Regions from separate parts of the Extibacter sp. GGCC_0201 genome, predicted to be linked through region 1. Evidence: riboswitches for the same ligand, from Rfam matches in the RefSeq annotation. Region 1 holds a riboswitch; each other region holds the start of a gene.
The links. Region 1 has a riboswitch for glycine ahead of gcvT (glycine cleavage system aminomethyltransferase GcvT). Riboswitches for the same ligand answer to the same signal wherever they lie in the genome.
Positions count from the first base shown of each region.

Region 2: linked by a shared signal. The riboswitch ahead of HJV72_RS00855 (APC family permease) and the one ahead of gcvT (glycine cleavage system aminomethyltransferase GcvT) in region 1 are both predicted to bind glycine.
Region 3: linked by a shared signal. The riboswitch ahead of HJV72_RS11435 (GrdX family protein) and the one ahead of gcvT (glycine cleavage system aminomethyltransferase GcvT) in region 1 are both predicted to bind glycine.

Region 1 is NZ_JABFCH010000007.1:37,729-44,128, reverse strand. Features, by position in the region: gene HJV72_RS06485 (sensor histidine kinase) at 1-466, shown strand, start outside; gene HJV72_RS06480 (ABC transporter ATP-binding protein) at 524-1,204, shown strand; gene HJV72_RS06475 (ABC transporter permease) at 1,201-3,990, shown strand; glycine riboswitch at 4,109-4,198, shown strand; gene gcvT (glycine cleavage system aminomethyltransferase GcvT) at 4,347-5,435, shown strand; gene gcvH (glycine cleavage system protein GcvH) at 5,478-5,858, shown strand; gene gcvPA (aminomethyl-transferring glycine dehydrogenase subunit GcvPA) at 5,871-6,400, shown strand, end outside.
Region 2 is NZ_JABFCH010000001.1:180,817-187,216, reverse strand. Features, by position in the region: gene HJV72_RS00865 (putative ABC transporter permease) at 1-361, opposite strand, end outside; gene rpsU (30S ribosomal protein S21) at 460-636, opposite strand; gene HJV72_RS00855 (APC family permease) at 734-2,098, opposite strand; glycine riboswitch at 2,221-2,296, opposite strand; gene alaS (alanine--tRNA ligase) at 2,501-5,140, opposite strand; gene HJV72_RS00845 (4Fe-4S dicluster domain-containing protein) at 5,328-6,400, opposite strand, start outside.
Region 3 is NZ_JABFCH010000015.1:78,484-84,883, forward strand. Features, by position in the region: gene grdB (glycine reductase complex selenoprotein B) at 1-1,303, opposite strand, end outside; gene HJV72_RS11430 (glycine/sarcosine/betaine reductase component B subunit) at 1,322-2,602, opposite strand; gene HJV72_RS11435 (GrdX family protein) at 2,707-3,090, opposite strand; glycine riboswitch at 3,228-3,339, opposite strand; gene HJV72_RS11440 (alanine/glycine:cation symporter family protein) at 3,504-4,874, opposite strand; gene purB (adenylosuccinate lyase) at 5,142-6,400, opposite strand, start outside.

The DNA.
Region 1 (6,400 bases):
CATCATACAGGTCAGGAAGGAGGAGACGGATCTGTCCGCCACGATATCCGGGGCTCTGGGGCAGATAGGACGGAAGGCACAAGAAAGAGGAGTCACTGTCGAGGCGGCAGTCCCGGAGAAGATACAATGTCCCCATGACGCCGGCTGGCTCGGCGAAGCCTTGCTCAATGTACTGGACAATGCTGTAAAGTACAGCAGGGCCAAAGGAGTGGTGGAAGTCTCGGCGGTAAAGAATGAGATGTTCTGCAGCATCCAGGTCCGGGACTACGGAATCGGCATAGCAAAAGGCGAAGAAAACAAGGTGTTCCAGCGTTTCTACCGGGGTAGCCGGGTCACGTCCGAGGAAGGCTATGGCATCGGCCTGTACCTCGCAAAAGAGATCGTAGCACGCCATGGAGGGTTCATGAGGATAGTCAGGATGGATCCGGGGGTAAAAGTAGAGATGCAGTTGTTAGAACTTTGTTAGATTTATCCTCTATACTGGCACTTATATACAGCAGTATTTAAGAGGAGGAGACAGCATATGGAGATGGTGAAGGCAGCAGGCCTCAGGAAGTATTATACAAATGGGGCGAACGAGGTACGTGCGCTCGACGGAGTGAGCCTTACGGTTGAGGAAGGGGAGTTCCTGGCTATCGTCGGCAGCTCCGGCAGCGGGAAGAGCACCCTTCTGAATATGATGGGCGGGCTGGACGAGCCGACGGCAGGCGGGGTGTGGATCAGAGAGAACAGCTTGAGGGATATGGACAGGGAAGAACGTACCATCTTCCGCAGAAGAAATATCGGATTTGTATTCCAGCAGTACAATCTCGTGCCGGTATTGGACGTGTACGAGAATATCCTCCTGCCGCTTAGGTTGGACGGGATGCCTGTGGACGAAGCGTATATAGACCATATTGCCGAAGTGCTGAAGCTGAAGGAGAAGCTTTACGAGATGCCGGAGACACTCTCCGGCGGTCAGCAACAGAGGGCGGCAATCGCGAGGGCGCTCTCCGTCAAGCCTGCAATCATCCTGGCTGATGAGCCGACCGGCAATCTGGATTCCAGGACAAGCATGGAAGTCATCGGACTCTTTCAGACATGTGCCAGGCAGTTCCACCAGACACTCATTATCGTCACCCATGAAGAAGAAGTGGCCCAGATGGCGGACCGGATCGTCCGTATCGAAGACGGAAAGATATGGGGACAGGAGGAACAGCCATGAGACGAAGCAGCGGTCATGTTCCCAATACAAATAGCCAGGTCATACGTATGCTGTCAAGGAAGATCGGGAAGGCAGGCAGAGGCAGGAACCGGATCCTATTCGGCGCGGTAGTGCTCGGAATCGTGACGCTCTGCATGGTGTTCGGCGTCTCCCGCGGAAAGATCCAGGCAGAATACCTGAAGTCGGTGCGGCAGGACGGTACGGCGGCTGCCACATATCTGGAAGATCCGACGAAGGGACAGTATGAAAAGACAAAGAGCTTAAGCTACATAAAGGAAGTGGGGAGAAGCAGTACCCCCGGATATGCATATGAAGAACCGGACAGCACCCCTCTCTGTGAGATGACATGTCTGGACAAGACGGCTTGGGAAGTGATGGAACGGCCTGCATATACAGGTATAAGCGGGGGCTATCCGAAGGGCAGGCAAGATCTTATGCTGCCGCTTCGGGCACTGGAACATCTCGGCATCCGTGAGCCCAAGAAGGGGATGAAAGTCCGGCTTACGGTAGAGATAGGGCTGTTTCGGACAGAAGAGGAGACATTTACCCTGTGCGGCTGGTACGAAGATTATGTGGAACCGTCCTCACATATGGCAAAGGGATACATATCAGAAGAAAAGCTGAAGGAGTGGGGCGGCAGTATCGGAAAGCCAGATTCCCTTCTTATCCGGCAGAAAGACAGCATGGATGGGCGGAGGACGGAAGAAAGACTCTATGAAGACATCAAGATGGACAGCACGTCTCAGAGGTTTACAGGGGGCAATACGTACAACTATGCTGCTGTGAACCGGTTTATGGGAGGATACGGTCTTGCGGCAGCCGGAGCAGCGCTCGTGCTAGCAAGCATCTTTTTCCTCATACATAACGTCATGCACATATCCATGGCAAAGGATATCCGGCAGATCGGCCTTCTGAATACGATCGGCACGACAGAAAAGCAGGTCCGCCGCATCTACTTCGGGCAGATATGGCGTATCTTATGTATGGGGATTCCCACGGGCGTAATCTTATCCATAGTGATTCTGTCAACCGTGATTCCCCGGATACTCGGCAGACAGTACCTGTTCCGGTACGGAGGGGCGGCAGGGCTGAAGGTGCTTCACCCTGAGCTGGTTGCCCTTGCCGTTATCTTCACCGGCATTGTGGCTATAGGTGCTGCGGCAGAGACGATCTGCCGTGCAGTCAGCCGCTCTTGCGTAGAGGCGCTGCACTATACCGGAACAGGGCAGAAGAAGACAAGGCGGCAGCCAAAGACAGGCACGGCTGGCAGGAGAAGGAGGTCGCCGGAACGGGAGGTGTGCCACATGGCGTGGCAGAACCTGTTCCGCCACCGCGGCAGATTCCTGCGTACGGTACTATCCTTGTTCCTCGGGCTTGAGGTGGCTCTGGGAGCCGCCGTAATTGCAGCGGGGACCGATTACAGCCATGCGATAGAAAGCAGGCCGGACTTCCTCATATCCGGCGCATTCGGTCCATGGGGAAAGTCGCAGGGATATGGAGAAGAATATAAAGGCAGGAACCCCCAGGAGGACCCATTGGAGACGGAAGGGGATAACTTTGCCCTTCTGACAGACAACGATTATGATACGTTCTCGCCGTTAAGCGAGGAAGTAACAGAACAGCTGCTGGCCGTGGACGGGGTGGATAAGAAGAAATCATACGCGGCTATCGGCGGATACATGTATCCGAGGTATACGAAAAAAGGCGTCCGCCCGCTGGTGAGGGACAAAGAGGCGGAGACAGATGAGAATTATGATGACAGCATCGGCACGGTCATAGACCTTATCGAAGCGGCGGGAAGCTGTACGATACAGATTCTGGACAGGAAAGAGATAGAAGAACTGAAGGAATATGCCAGGGAGAGCGGCGCGGCGGCCGATATGGAGAGTCTGGAAGATGGCACCGGCGTACTGTACCTGCACGACCATATCCTCTCACCGGCCAAGGAAAAGCAGGCCGTGGAAAGTGTCGGGGAACCTGTCGTATTTTCCAGGTTATGGTCCAAAGAAGAACGTGACAGGCGGATGGATGCCTCCGTGCAGGAGCTGGAAGAGATGGGAGAGGTTAAGACAGAAAAGTCTGAGCCGATGACGCTGTGCGGCTATATGGACACGAAAGCGGAAGGGTTCCCGGAACTTAAGCGGACGTGGCACGGCCCCCGCATCGACTATTTTGTCATCAGTGAGGAAGGATTTGAAAAGCTTGGGATTACAAAAAAGACCTTCTTTCTGGAGCTGAGCGTGGAGAAAGGCAAGGAGCACGCCGCAGGAGAAGCGATTCAGCAGATAGCAGGCAGGGAGAACATCAGACGGGGAGAAGAGGCGGGGCTCTTGATCCTCAGCAAGTCGGGCCTGCTCTTAGAGGCCCAGAGATATATGCAGGGGAGCCGGCTGATACTGGGTGTGCTCGGCATGATACTGATATTCGCCGGACTGATGAATTACCTGAATGTGATGGTGACAGGCATATGGTCGAGACAGAAAGAGCTGGCACTGCTGGAAGGTATGGGGATGACGCACAGGCAGCTTAAACGGATGCTCATGGCAGAAGGCCTGTATTACTGTCTTCTGACGGCAGGGCTTATGCTTACGGCAGGAAGCGGCATACTTGGTCTTGTATGCATCTATATGAAGGCCAGGCTTGCATACTTTACATTTACCTATCCGTGGGTTCTGTATGCGGTTATGATCTCCGTGCTTGCATGTATCTGTATCTCCGTACCTGCGATTGTCTATAAAAGGATGGAGAAGACGGGGCTGACGCAGCGGATGGCGCAGACAGACTGATTGATAACATATAGACAATTATGTGAAATATAAATCAATTGAGCGAAATGTTAATAAAAAAACAATTATTGACAGATAATTTAAAGCCCGTTATAATCAAAGTAGTTTCATATATCGGGTGATGGATTTAAGAGAGTCTATCTGTGTGATAGCGCCGAAGGGGAAAGGGATGACCGAAACTCTCAGGCAAAGGAATTAAGTTCGGACGATACTCTGGATGACAGGGGTGAGTATGGATATCAGTGTGATATTTATATTTGCCCCTTTTTGCATCATCGGGGGCAGAAGTCGAGCGTTCCATCGCCGGTATGAACTTGTAAAAGTCAATCGATACAGACTATGAAGGAGGTAGGGATATGGAGCGAAAGACGCCGCTTTACGAAGCGCATGTGCAGGCAGGCGGGAAGATGGTCCCGTTTGCCGGATACATACTTCCCGTGCAGTATGGCACCGGGGTGATGAAAGAGCACATGGCAGTGCGGACGCAGGCAGGGCTGTTCGATGTCTCCCACATGGGAGAGATACGGTGTGAGGGCAGGGATGCACTTTCCAATCTGCAGATGCTGCTTACGAACAACTTTGAAGGGATGGCAATCGGGCAGGCGAGGTACAGTCCGATGTGCAATGAGAATGGCGGGACCGTAGACGACCTGATTGTCTACAAAGAAGGAGAGGAACGTTACTTTATCGTAGTCAATGCCGCAAACAAAGATAAGGATTATGAATGGATGGTGGCACACCAGTCGGGCGAGGTTACGTTCACCGATGTCTCCGAACGGTATGCGCAGCTTGCGCTCCAGGGGCCAAGGGCCATGGATATCCTCCGCAGGATTACGGAGGAAGCGTGCATTCCGCAGAAGTATTACCATGCGGTGTTCGAGGCGGAGGCGGGCGGGATTCCCTGCATCATATCAAAGACGGGATATACAGGAGAAGATGGAGTGGAATTGTATCTGGACAGTGGGAAAGCAGAGCAGATGTGGAATCTTCTGCTGGAAACCGGAAAGGAAGACGGACTGATTCCTTGCGGACTGGGGGCCAGGGACACGCTGCGCATGGAAGCGGCCATGCCGCTCTACGGACATGAGATGGACGAAGAGGTGACGCCGCTTGAGACGGGGCTTACATTCGCAGTCAAGATGGCCAAGGAGGACTTTATCGGCAAGAAAGCCATGGAGAAGCTAGGAGAGCCAAAGAGAAAGCGTGTAGGGCTTAAAGTGACCGGACGGGGAATCATCCGGGAGCATCAGGATGTATATGTGGGCGATACCGTAATCGGACATACGACGTCCGGCACGCACTGTCCATATCTTGGCTATCCCGTTGCCATGGCGCTTCTCGAGGCAGAATATACGGAACCGGGCACAAAGGTAGCGGCAGAAGTGCGGGGCCGTATGGTTGAAGCAGAGATTACGGCACTTCCCTTTTATAAAAGAAACAAGTAGACGGATGACAGGAAAGATAGAAAAAGAAAGGAATGGATAGTTATGAAATTAGAGCAAGGAGTATTGTATTCCAAATCACATGAATGGGTAAAAGAAGAAGACGGAGTGTTCGTGATAGGCCTGACAGACTATGCACAGTCTGAGCTTGGCGACCTTGTATTTGTCAACCTCCCGGAGGAGGGGGATGAGATAACGGTGGGAGAGCCTTTTGCAGACGTGGAATCTGTCAAGGCAGTCTCAGATGTATACGCGCCGGTATCTGGCGTTGTGAGCGAGGTCAATGAAGAACTGCTGGACGCCCCGGAACGTATCAACGAATCACCTTACGAGGCATGGTTCGTAAAAGTGAAGGACGTGTCTGAAAAGGAAGAATTATTATCAGCAAAAGAGTATGAAGCATTAGTCGAGAGCGAGAAAGAGTAAGGAGGTGTTCCTATGGGCTCATACGTTCCAAACACCAGAGAAGAGCAGAAAGCCATGCTGAATGAAATTGGCTTTTCTTCTATGGAGGATTTATTCATCCACATTCCGGATGAAGTAAAAGTAAAGGGCACCCTGGATCTGCCCGAAGGCATGTCCGAATTGGAGGTCCGAAGAAGGATGCAGCAGATGGCTGCAAAAAACACGGTATTTCCTAGCATTTTCAGAGGGGCCGGTGCATACCGCCATTTTATACCGGCCATCGTGAAAAGCGTCACTTCAAAAGAGAACCTGATGACGGCCTACACACCGTACCAGGCCGAGATCAGCCAGGGAATTCTCCAGTCGATTTACGAATATCAGACGATGATCTGTGACCTGACCGGTATGGACGCCTCCAACGCTTCGGTCTATGACGGAGCGTCAGCCGCTGCGGAAGGGGTTGCCATGTGCCGGGAACGGAAGCGGAAGAAAGCATTTGTGTCGGCAGCGGCGCCGCCGTATGTACTGGAGACGGTCAGGACCTATTGCTTCGGCAACGAGAT
Region 2 (6,400 bases), on a different contig from region 1:
TTTCCAGACATATGATTCCTTTATAATTAAATGGTTTCCTGCGGTAATCCCACCATATCTCGCCGAATATCTTGTTCATGATACCTGCTGTTATAAATTCTATGGATGTTGCAAGCAGCATTCCCATGAAAAACAACTTCACCGGATGCTCGCTGTATGGCTGCAGCATGAAAAAGACGGTCAGCGCACCGACGCCATAGATAGGGCAGACCGGGCATCTTGCAAATCCGCGGTTAGTAATCTTACGGTTGCACAATGACATATAGACCGATTCTACAAACCATCCGAGTATACTGTACACGAGGAACCACAGCACGACATGATACGCACTCCAGCCGAATATCACTTTGTTCCACCACATCTTTACCACCTCTTCGTTCTTCCTGAGTATTCTGCCGACATGTTCCATCAACGTAAAAATAGAGTGTTGTACCCCAACACTCTATTTATCTGCACATATTAGTTATACTTACGTTTTCTAGCAGCTTCAGACTTTTTCTTACGTCTTACACTTGGCTTTTCGTAATGTTCTCTTTTACGAATTTCCTGCTGAATGCCAGCTTTGGCGCAGTTTCTTTTGAATCTGCGTAAAGCGCTATCTAACGTCTCGTTTTCTTTAACGATTACATTTGACATAGACTCACACCTAACCTCCCTCCAGTCCTATATTGTGCACCATACGACTGTTCGGGTATATTTATTGCACTACATAAGATTATATCACATATTTCTACTACGTCAATATTTTTTCAGTATTTGCTGTAGTTTTTTTCTGATCTTTCTTTTTCTTGACTACCGTATATACCGGAAGTCCCACCAGCATGATGATGATACTGCCCACCGAAAGTACCGTAGACTGCAGGCCTGACATGAACAGCTGGTTGACGATGACGTACACTCCGCTGACAACCGCGATAATCGGTACGACTGGATATAGCGGGACCTTGTAGGTCCTCACCGCATCCGGGCGGTCCTTTCTGAGCTTCATTACGCCGATGAAGGTCAAGGTGTAGAACGTCCAGCTTGAGAATACCGCAAGGTCCGTGAGCAGGTTGAACTGCCCGCTGATAGCATAGATACAGCCGATCCCCCCGACAAGGATGATGGAATTCGTAGGAACCTGTGCGTTGTTCAGCCTTGCAAGATTTCTGCTGAATGGGAAATTGCCTTCCGCCGCCAGGGAATACGCCACCCTGGATCCAGACAGGACAAAACCGTTGCAGGCGCCGAATACGGATATCATGATGCCGACCGATATGATCTTCCCGCCGATGTCTCCGAATACCTTCAGCGCCACCGCTGACGCAGGCGCCGTAAGGGACGCCAGTTCGCTTGCGGGAAGCACCCACAGGTACGCGATGTTGATGATAAAGTATACGCCCATGATTACAGATACTCCTCCGACAATCGCAATCGGAAGGTCTCTACTCGGATTCTTCATCTCTCCGGCAATCGCGCCGACACCGGTCCAGCCCTCAAAGGCAAATAATATGGCAACCATCAGCTGTCCAAGTACCACTGCCGGACTCAGTCCGTCTCCTACCATGGGGCTGAAAATCGGGTTGGCACCACTGCCCTTTACAAATCCAAAGACCATCAGCAGAACGAGTGGAATCAATTTACATACCGTAAAAATGACCTGTATGCTCCCGCCGACTTTGGAACCAAGATTGTTCAAGAATATAATCAGGATGATGATACCTATCGCAAGCGGAACCGTAAAGCCCTCCCCGATAAAAAGCCCTGCCTGCTGGGCACATACGACCGCAAGTGCCGATATCATGGCCGGATAGAATAGTATCGTCTGCACCCATCCCGCCAGAAAGCCGACAACCGGATTATAAATCTCTTCCAGATACGCCACCATGCCTCCTGTCTTCGGTATCATGATAGCCACTTCCGCAAAGGTAAGGGCAGCTGCAATGCTCGCAAGCCCCGTAATGACCCAGGCAATCATGCCAAGCCCCGGCGCTCCTCCTGTAGCAGTATAAATCGCCTGCGGCTTAAAGAACACGCCGGACCCGATAACACAGCCAACAACCAAAGCCATGGCAGTCGCCACACCCAAGTTCCTCTTCAATTCCTTTTTCTGCTCCATAATCATTCTCCTTAAATTTTCATAGGGGTCAGACCCCTTTGTCCACAGGGGTCTGACCCCTATGAAGATTTCCAAACTATTCAGACAATACAAAAGAGGGTATAGGCATACTTATAGCGTATCCTATACCCTCTGTATTTTTACCTGAAAGCTTTACTTCTACGGTGGCCTTTAAAGGCTCTTTCCAGAGTTCCATCCGCGGCGGGTACCTGAACCTGAAAGTTTCTTGGAAAGATTAGGTGCCTCTCCAATTGCTTCATCGGTTTTCTGCTGAGAATCAGACAGAAATCTTCCTCGCCGTTTCACTTGGCTTTATTCTTTTCTTAGTATATGTGTCCCATGTAAATTTGTCAACCATAGTTATTTTTATGACGTTAATCTTCTGACAATGAAGTCTGTAATTTATGATAACTGCCCTTCTAGCACTTCACCTGCTTTGGCAATGGCATCATCGATGCCGTCCGGATTCTTGCCTCCGGCCTGCGCCATATTCGGGCGACCGCCTCCGCCTCCGCCTACGAGTCCTGCGATTGCCTTGATGAGATTGCCTGCATGGGCCCCTTTGTCTATGGCTCCTTTTGTCGCGGTGGCCATGAGATTCACCTTTCCACCACTGGCGGATGCTATCACTATCACCCCGTCTCCAAGCTTCTCTTTCAGCTGGTCACCCAGGTCGCGGAGCCCGTTCATATCCACCCCTTCTACTTTTGTCGCAAGGAGCTTCACTCCGTTCACTTCTACAACCTGATTCATCACATCTCCCATGGCATCCTGGGCCAATCTGCTCTTAAGACTTTCCACTTCGCTGTGAAGCGTTTTATTTTCCGCCTGGAGATGTGTAATCTTCTCCGCCAGCTTATCCGGTGCGGCCTTGACAAGCTTTGCCGCCTCCACAAGTCTTCTCTCCAGTTCATCATAGTAGTTCAGCAGCCCCTTGGATGTCAATGCCTCAATCCTTCGTACGCCCGCTGCAACCCCTGTCTCAGAAATGATTTTGAATGCGGTGATGACACCGGTATTCTCCACATGTGTTCCACCACAGAACTCTACAGAAAAGTCTCCCATGCTTACGACACGGACAATGTCACCGTATTTCTCCCCGAAGAGTGCCGCAGCACCTGTCTTCCTTGCCTCTTCAATCGGCAGGTTCTGCACTTTGACTGAAAGCGCGGCCATTATCTGACTGTTGACAATATCTTCTACCTGTTTCAATTCTTCTTTTGACAATGCGGAGAAATGGGTGAAGTCAAAACGGAGCCGCTCTGCATTTACAGAAGAGCCTGCCTGCTCTACATGCGTTCCAAGAACCGTACGAAGCGCCTTATGGAGCAGATGTGTCGCGCTGTGGTTTCTTGCAGACAATGCCCTGACTTCCTTATCGACCTCAAGTGTAACCGTATCGCCCGTTTTAATCATTCCCTTTTCCACATAGCCGACATGCCCTATTTTTCCGCCGAGCAGCTTTACCACATCCTCAACACGGAACTCCCCGTCTGCAGTCCGTATATAACCTTTATCGGCTTCCTGTCCGCCGCTCGTGGCATAGAAAGGTGTCTTCTCTGTAAATACAGTTCCCCTCTCTCCGTCAGACAATGCGTCTACCACTTCCGTCTCTGTCGTGAGAACGGTCACGCCGGACGTATACGACAGATTGTCATAGCCGACAAACTCCGAAGAGACACCTGGGTCGATGGACTCATACACTGTTGCATCCGCCCCCATATAGTTTGTCACTTCTCTTGCCTCTCTCGCTGTCCTACGCTGCACTTCCATCGATGCCCTGAAGCCGTCTTCATCGACAGACAGCCCCTTTTCTTCCAGAATCTCCTTTGTAAGATCCAGCGGGAATCCATACGTATCATACAGCTTGAAGGCATGGCTGCCGGTCAGTGTCTTTTCACCCTTTTTATCCATCTCGGCCTCCATCTCGGCAAGGATGGTCAGCCCCTGGTCTATCGTCTTATTGAACTGTTCCTCTTCTTTGGCAATCACCTTGAAGATAAAGTCTTTCTTCTCTTCCAGTTCCGGATATCCGTCTTTGGAACCATCGATAACTGTCTGTGCGAGCTCAACGAGAAATTCTCCTTCCACACCAAGCAGCCTTCCATGGCGGCATGCACGGCGCAGCAGACGGCGCAGCACATATCCTCTTCCTTCATTGGACGGCATGATTCCGTCTGAAATCATAAAGGTCACGGAACGTACATGATCCGTGATAACACGCAGAGACACATCCGTCTCATCGTCCTGCCCGTATTCCGTCTTCGTGATGCGGCAGACATGGTCTCTCAGCGCTTTGATTGTATCGATATCGAACATGGAGTCTACGCCCTGTACGACACAGGCCAGACGCTCCAGACCCATGCCGGTATCGATATTCTTCTGCTCCAGCTCGGTATAATTATTGTTGCCGTCATTGTCGAACTGGGTAAATACATTGTTCCATATCTCCATATAACGGTCACATTCACATCCCACCGTACAATCCGGACTGCCGCAGCCATATTCAGGCCCCCGGTCATAGTACACCTCCGAACACGGTCCACACGGCCCGGAACCGTGCTCCCAGAAGTTGTCTTCTTTTCCAAAACGGAAGATCCGCTCCGGTGTGATTCCTATATCTTTATTCCAGATTTCCCATGCCTCATCATCGTCCAGGTAGACGGACGGATACAGCCTGTCCGGTTCAAGCCCGACCACTTCTGTGAGGAACTCCCATGTCCATCGGATAGACTCCTTTTTGAAATAATCACCGAACGAGAAGTTTCCAAGCATCTCGAAAAATGTTCCGTGTCTGGCGGTCTTGCCTACATTCTCTATATCGCCGGTACGGATACACTTCTGACATGTGGTGACTCTTTTTCTCGGCGGAATCTCCTGCCCTGTAAAATATGGCTTGAGCGGCGCCATGCCCGAATTGATCAGCAATAAGCTCTTGTCATTGTGAGGTACGAGCGAAAAACTCTTCATTATCAGATGTCCCTTGCTCTCAAAATACTCCAGGAACATTTTCCTCAATTCATTTACTCCGTATTTCTGCATATTTGCCCTCCTGCTTCTATATCCAAAATACCCGGCAGCCACAGGCATCCGGGACAATTTGATACTTAAGTCTTAATTATAAAGAGAACCCGGCTGTTTGTCAACGGGCGGGGACAGGGCAAAATAAGTTTGGGACGGGGGAAAATCAATTTTCCCCCGTCCCAAACTCATTTTTTTGCCCTGTCCCTTATTTCAGCTCTATCTCTTCTAATTCCTTCGGCGGCAGCTGTTTTGACGATGCTGACACGAATTCTTTTATCTTTTTCTGTGCCTTCGCGACCTGGATATTGGTTCCGGCTCCGGCCACGCATCCGCCCGGACAGCCCATCCCCTCGATGAGGCAGCCATTCATCTTGCCGGCCTTGGCAAGCGCCAGCGTCTTCTTGCACTCTGCCAGTCCTTCTGCGTGTTCGATGCTCACGTCCACGCCCGGATAATATTCTTTCACGCATTTTTCGATTGCTTCTGCCACGCCCCCGGCCACCGCATAACCGCGCCCGGCTCCGGTCGCGTTGTGAAAGGACGATTCCGCTTCGTATTTGGACAGGTCAATGTCCCTCGCATCAAACATTGCCTGAAGCTCCTCAAAGGTGACGACAAAGTCTACGTCACTGCGAACGGTCCTTCGCATCGCCTCCAGCTTCTTCGCCGCGCACGGGCCGATAAATACCACCCTCGCTTCTGGATGTTCCTGCTTTATCGTCCGGGCGGTCGCGACCATCGGCGTCAGTTCCTGGGACACCTGGTCTATCAGGTCCGGAAAATACTTCTTCGCAAGCATGGCCCAGGACGGACAGCAGGAAGTGAGAAGAAACGGAAGTTCGCCTGTCGTCACTTTATTGACATAGTGGTGCGCCTCTGCCACCGCGCCGATATCAGCTCCGAGCGCCACCTCATACACCTCTGAGAATCCCAGTTCCTGGAGTGCAGCCTTAAGATTTCTCGGCGTGATATTGTCACCGAACTGCCCGGCAAACGCAGGGGCAATCTCGGCCACAATCTCATCACCTTCCGTCAAAGCCCGGGCAAGCTGGAATATCTGCGACTTGTCGGATATGGCGCCGAATGGACAGCTTACCATACACATGCCGCAGGATACGCATTTGTCATTGTTGATACGGGCACGCCCGCAGCTGTCCGACTCAATCGCTCCGACTCCACAGGCTTTCTGGCATGGACGCTCCTTCTTCGAGATGGCATCGTACGGGCAGACGGACTTGCATTTTCCGCATTTGATGCATTTATCCTGGTCTATGTAAG
Region 3 (6,400 bases), on a different contig from region 1:
AAATCGTCTGACCGTCAACTTCTGTCGTAAGAGCGTCAAGCGCTTTTTCAACAATGTGGCGGCGAAGCTCCTTCTCCTCGGCAGCATCCAGAGCCGGATTGCCGAGCGGATGAGGAATTGCGATAGCCGGTACGATCCTGTTCGCGCCAACCGTCATCGATATCGGAGTGACTGTACATATATGCACAACCGGGATGCCCGCTCTCTCGACCTCTTTCACCATCGTTGCACCGCAACGAGTACAGGTGCCTCATGTAGAGGTGAGGATTACGGCATCTACTCCGTCAGCCAGCAGCTTCTTCGAGAACTCAGCTGCAAATGCCTTGGAGGACGCAACTGCAGTTCCGTTACCGGTCGTCGTATAGAACAGATGATGGAGCTCACCGATCTTTCCTTCTTTTTCCATGTCACGAAGCACATCTACCGGAAGCACGCGGTCCGAATCTTCATTCGCGTATACCGGATCGTATCCGCCGTGGGCCGTCTCATACGTCTCTTCCGTCAGATCCATGACGCCTGCGATGTCGTATTCACCGTAATGTGACGCACTGGAGCTCTCGATATGGTCCGGATTCCCTTTCGGTACGATACCGCCTGATGTGACAAGGGCGATCTTGGCATGTGCTAGGTCTTTGACCGCCGGGTTTGGATCCACCCTGTCGAAGTCCGGCATCGGGTATTCCGTAGTAAACGGCTTGTCAGCCAATTTCTGAAGCAGCATCTTTACCGCTCTCTTTGATCCTCTTTCTTCCTCGAAGAAGTTCACGCGCACACCGTTCGGCATATAGCCTTCCTGGCAGGACGCGCCGATTGCTTCTCCTTTGGCAAGCTTAAGAGCTAAAGGAGCCATCTTCGCTACCGCGCCTCTCATGCCGGCCGCGCTGTTCTTCGTGGCAACCATATATACCTGGTTCTTGAACATATCGGCACCCGGATTCTCCACATACATGCCTGTGATGGCCGGTATGCCAAGCTCTTCCTGGACCGCTGCTGCTATCGTACCGCACGCAACGCCATAACGTCCCGCATTGAATGCCGGGCCTGCGATGAACACGTCAGGAGCCTGCTCTTTTACCATCGCAAGGACATCTGCCTTTGCTTTCTCAAGGTTCTCGTTAAAGTAGGAGTCGCCGCACACGATCGTGGCGATAATCTCAGCCTCATCTTTAAAATTCATGTTAAATGCCATACCCGGTCCTACCACTTCACCTACGCGAAGCTCCGCCGGATAATCCGCTTTTTCTTCCCCGCCGATGTTAGCGAAGAACTGGTTGATGTAATGTACAACTTTAATTTTGCTCATTTACTGTATCCTCCCTTATTATCTCGCGCTCAGTTTGTTGAAACCAGTTTCGTTTGTCGCACCTGTCAGAACCTGAAGCTCCACTTCCAGGGAACCGTCCTCGCGAAGCGTCTCTTCGCTGGCTCCGGCAATCTTGGTCACATAGTCAAGAGTTCCGATAACTTTGTCCAACTTAGGCAGGATAATAACCTGGTTCGCGTTTCCGCCTGTCACCACTGCGTCTGCTGCCGCGTCTGCATCTGCAAGAGACTGGGATCTTCCGTCACGTCCGGCATATTCGTCTGTGATGATAACCGTCTTGACACCCTCTGCCTCGATCTTCTTGCAGTTCATGATCAAGTCCGTATCCGGGTTTCCGAATCCTTCCTGGGATACGATGACACCGTCAAGGTCTAACATCTTGCAAAGCTTTGCGGTCCAGTCTGAGGAACGCTGCTTGTCTGCAAGGTATACGTTTTCATTTGTGATGATCTGGCATACGAAGTTGATTGTCTTGCCGTGCTCTTCAAACATATCATGTACGACCGGATTGTTCAGGTGCACATAGGTCGGGTTCTTGTCGCATGCGGATACGCAGTTGCCGGATACGATAGCGCCGTCCATGATCTCCGTCGGATTCAGGACAGTCGGAAGCACTTTCTTCGCGTCTACGCCGTACACATATGTATCGTGCAGAAGCCCCTGGCTCTGAAGCATCTGTACGTATGCGACTCTCGGAAGGTCCGGATATTTTTCCATGCCTTCTTTGATCGTGCATGTCTCATACACTTTCGTCTCGTCCGGTGTAAGGTTCCGTGCAAGTTCCCCGATATATACCGCAACCCGGAAGCCTGCAAACCTTACTGCCTTCTCATAGTCGTGCTGTTTGATACCGTCTACCGGTTCACATACCATAACGAGGTTGAGCGTCTTTGAAAATGGCGTATAGTCCGCGCCAGGGCCTGTCATGTCGATGATGCCTTCCTGGAAGCCTACTATCTTGCCGGCCGTAACGACCGCCATGCCTTTTAACGCATAAGTCTTGCCGCTTCCTACCGTATCTACCTTAGAGATGACGCCCGGGAAGATTCCCCCTCTTCCTTCTACTTTAACACGTGGCTCGATGACATCCTTCACAGGGGTGATCCTCACGCTCTCACCTGGCTTTGCAATGTCGAATGATACGCTCTTGATCTTCTCGTCCTCGAGAGCTACTGCCTTTACAGCCTCTTCTGATACATAAAGGATTCCGTCTTCAATCTTGGATTCTGCCGCGAACTGAATATCCTTGATGTATATGTGTCCCATTTCTAATTTCACGTATTGTTCCCTCCTTAAGTTAAATGTTGTTATTTGTTGAAGCTTTCGCTTGTTACAACCTCCCGCATACCTGGCCGGACGCTTCCTGCCCGGCTGTGCAGACATTACCACACGTCTGCCGATGTTATCGCGCTTTCCAGTAGGGTCCAGTCTATCATCTGGAAGTCATCATATACCTCGCGCTTATACTTGTCTGACTTGAACACGAACTTGCCGCACGCCTCTATGGCATTCTCGATGATAACGACCGACCTCGGGTCTACCTCCCCCTTTCCTGCCGACAGCATGATTGATTTATATGGTGTTTCATTAGGCTTTACACTCCCCGACAAAGGGTGTGATAAAAGCGTGTGCCCTTCATGTATTCTGTCTCTTACCGCCCTGAGCACTTCCTCATAAGAAATCTCTTCGTACTCCACGTTATGCGTTCCGCCGATTTTCTCCGGTACAAGTGGATTATTCGTTATTATTATGTAATCATTCTGCATCCCATCCACCTCTTCGACTGGATAATTATGGTAATCAAATTTTGAATAAAAAAAGGACGATATAAACACAGATGTGCAATTCGTCCTTTCTGTCTTTTGGCGTAATCATCTTACTTCAACACAAGATTCAGAATGCGGTCCTTTTCCCAGTCCTTTTGCCTGAAAGTTTCACCCCACAAGTGTTCACCCTCACCTGTCCGGCTTGCCTCTTCGGCGGCCATATGCATGGCTCTCTCTTGAAAAAAAATCAACCCGCTGTTAAATTTTATTTATAGACGCAATGAATATATCTTATTGCTTGTTTTAATATTAACTTATTGTTAATAATTTTTCAACCTTTTCAAATGAGAAAGTTCGATTTGGTAATTTCACACAACAAATCCCATTTAAATTTATGTATATTTACTCCAAACTTATTTTGACTTCTTATTTAAAAAGTTCTTATAATAATCGTCATGCACTTTCTTGATCATGCCGCTCAGCGCGAACAGGCCTAGAATATTCGGGATGACCATCATGGAATTGAAGCAGTCGGCCATATTCCACACAAGGTCAACCTGGGCGAGAGAGCCGAGTACGACGCAGGCAGCCACGAGCAGGGAATACACTTTCACGGCTTTGGCGCCAAACAAGTATTTGATGTTCGCCTGGCCGAAGAAATACCATCCCACGATCGTAGAGAATGCAAAGAAGAACATGCATACTGCGATGAAGATATCCCCTCCTTTGCCGAACAAAGTGGAAAATGCATACTGGCTCAGTTCCGCTCCTGTCTTCCCCGTAGGGATTGACTTTGTCGTAATGATGACAAGCGCCGTCAGGTTCAGGACGACAAACGTATCGATGAACACGCCGATCATTGCCACGAATCCCTGTTCCACCGGATGGTCTACCTTGGCGACCGCATGTGCGTGCGGCGTAGAGCCCATACCGGCCTCATTGGAGAAAAGGCCACGGGCCACACCCTTTGTGAGCGCCAGCTTGATCGTTGCCCCGACCGCGCCGCCTGCGATGGATGACGGGCTGAAAGCGCCGACGATAATCGCGTGGAACGCGTAAGGTATGTTCTTATAGTTATAGATGATTACAATCAATGCCCCCACGATATACAGCGCAGCCATAATCGGGACTATCGTCTCTGTCACCTTGGCAATCCGCTTCATGCCGCCCATGAATACGGCCAGAGCCAGAACTGCGATGATGACCCCCATCACTGCCTGGGGAACGCCGAAAGCCGTGTGGAAAGCTGCCGCGATAGAGTTGGACTGTACCGCATTGCCCATGAAGCCAAGCGCCAGGATTATCAGTACTGCAAATATGCCCGCAAGCACTTTGCCGAACGTGCCCTTGAATGCCGCACGGATATAATATACGGGACCTCCCGTCACCTCACCGTCGTCACCTACACATTTGTACTTCTGCGCCATGATGGCTTCTGAAAATATGGTTGCCATGCCGAGAAAAGCCGCGACCCACATCCAGAAGATTGCTCCGGGCCCTCCGATTGCAAGTGCCGTAGCAGCCCCGGCTATGTTGCCGGTACCTACCTGCGCCGCGATTGCCGTAGCCAGTGCCTGGAATGAGGACATGCCGTCGGCTCCTGCCTCCCCCTTCTTGTGGAACAGGCCGCCGAACGTCCTTTTCATGCCTTCCTTGAATCCTCTTACCTGGATAAACCCAAGCCTTACGGTAAACCAGATGCCGCCAAGCAGAAGCGCAGCAATCAGGATGTAATCCGCAAGATAATGCTGAATCGTCAAGACAATGTCATTTAATGTATCCATTCTAAATTCCCTCCTTCTCTCATAGATACGGCCGATAACCAGACCTTACCTATCGATAAGTATATGATAAATTATTAACAAAGTAAATGCAACAGGATTCTTCACTAATGATGATTTTTGGTGAATTTTCTTCAATATTCACATTTACACATTGAATTTACGTTGACATACATCTGAAGATTTGTGTAAAATGCCAACGCCCTGGCACAGGCTGCAAAAAAGGCAGCCGCCGGAATCCACTCCGGCAGCCGCCTTATATTCTATCTGCTAGACATTGATCTCTGCGCTCATGCCAAGCACTTCTTTGTTTGCTTCAAGCAGCGGTGATACCGAGTCCTTAAGGAACGCATCTACCTGCACCGCCGCACGTCCGGTATATCTGGACGGATCCATCGTCTTCTTAAGCTCTTCTTCGCTCAGATTGAATGCCGGATCTGCCGCGATGAGTTCCAGCAGATTGTTATCCAGCCCTTTTTCTTTGACATTTCTTCCTGCCTCCATGGACAGCTCCCGGATCTTCTCATGCAGTTCCTGCCTGTCGCCGCCTGCCTTGACCGCGTCCATCATGATATTTTCCGTGGCCATGAAGGGCAGCTCCGACATAAGACGCTTTTCAATCACCTTCGGATACACGACGAGGCCGTCCACGACGTTCAGGCACAGGTCCAGGATGCCGTCCACAGCCAGGAAGCCTTCCGGTACGCTGAGACGCTTGTTCGCGGAATCATCCAGCGTCCGTTCAAACCACTGCGCCGCCGATGTTATGGCAGGATTCAGCGCGTCCGCCATCACATAGCGGGACAGGGATGCAATCCTCTCGCTTCGCATCGGATTTCTCTTGTACGCCATCGCGGAAGAGCCTATCTGGGTCTTTTCAAATGGCTCTTCCACCTCTTTCAGATGCTGCAGGAGCCGTATATCGTTAGAGAACTTATGTGCGCTGGCGGCTATGCCTGCAAGCACGTTCACGACTCTTGTATCCACCTTGCGCGAGTAGGTCTGTCCGGATACCGGATAGCATGCTTTAAATCCCATCTTTTCTGCGATCATCGGGTCTATCCTGTCTATCTTCTCCTGGTCTCCCTCAAACAGCTCCAGAAAGCTCGCCTGGGTCCCGGTCGTCCCCTTGGAGCCGAGCAGCTTCAGGCTGTCCTTCACATACTCCAGATCTTCCAGATCCATCATAAATTCCTGCATCCAGAGCGTGGCCCTCTTCCCCACCGTCGTAGGCTGGGCAGGCTGGAAGTGTGTGAACGCAAGCGTCGGAAGCGCCTTGTATTCATCCGCGAATGCGGCAAGCTCCGCTATGACGTTGAGGAGCTTCTTTCTCACGATCTCCAGCGCTTCCGCCATGATGATGATGTCAGTATTATCGCCGACATAGCACGATGTGGCGCCAAGATGGATGATCCCTTTCGCCTTCGGGCACTGCTGCCCGTATGCATATACATGCGACATCACATCATGCCGGACGACCTTCTCTCGTTCTCTCGCCACATCATAGTTGATATCGTCTTTGTGTTCCT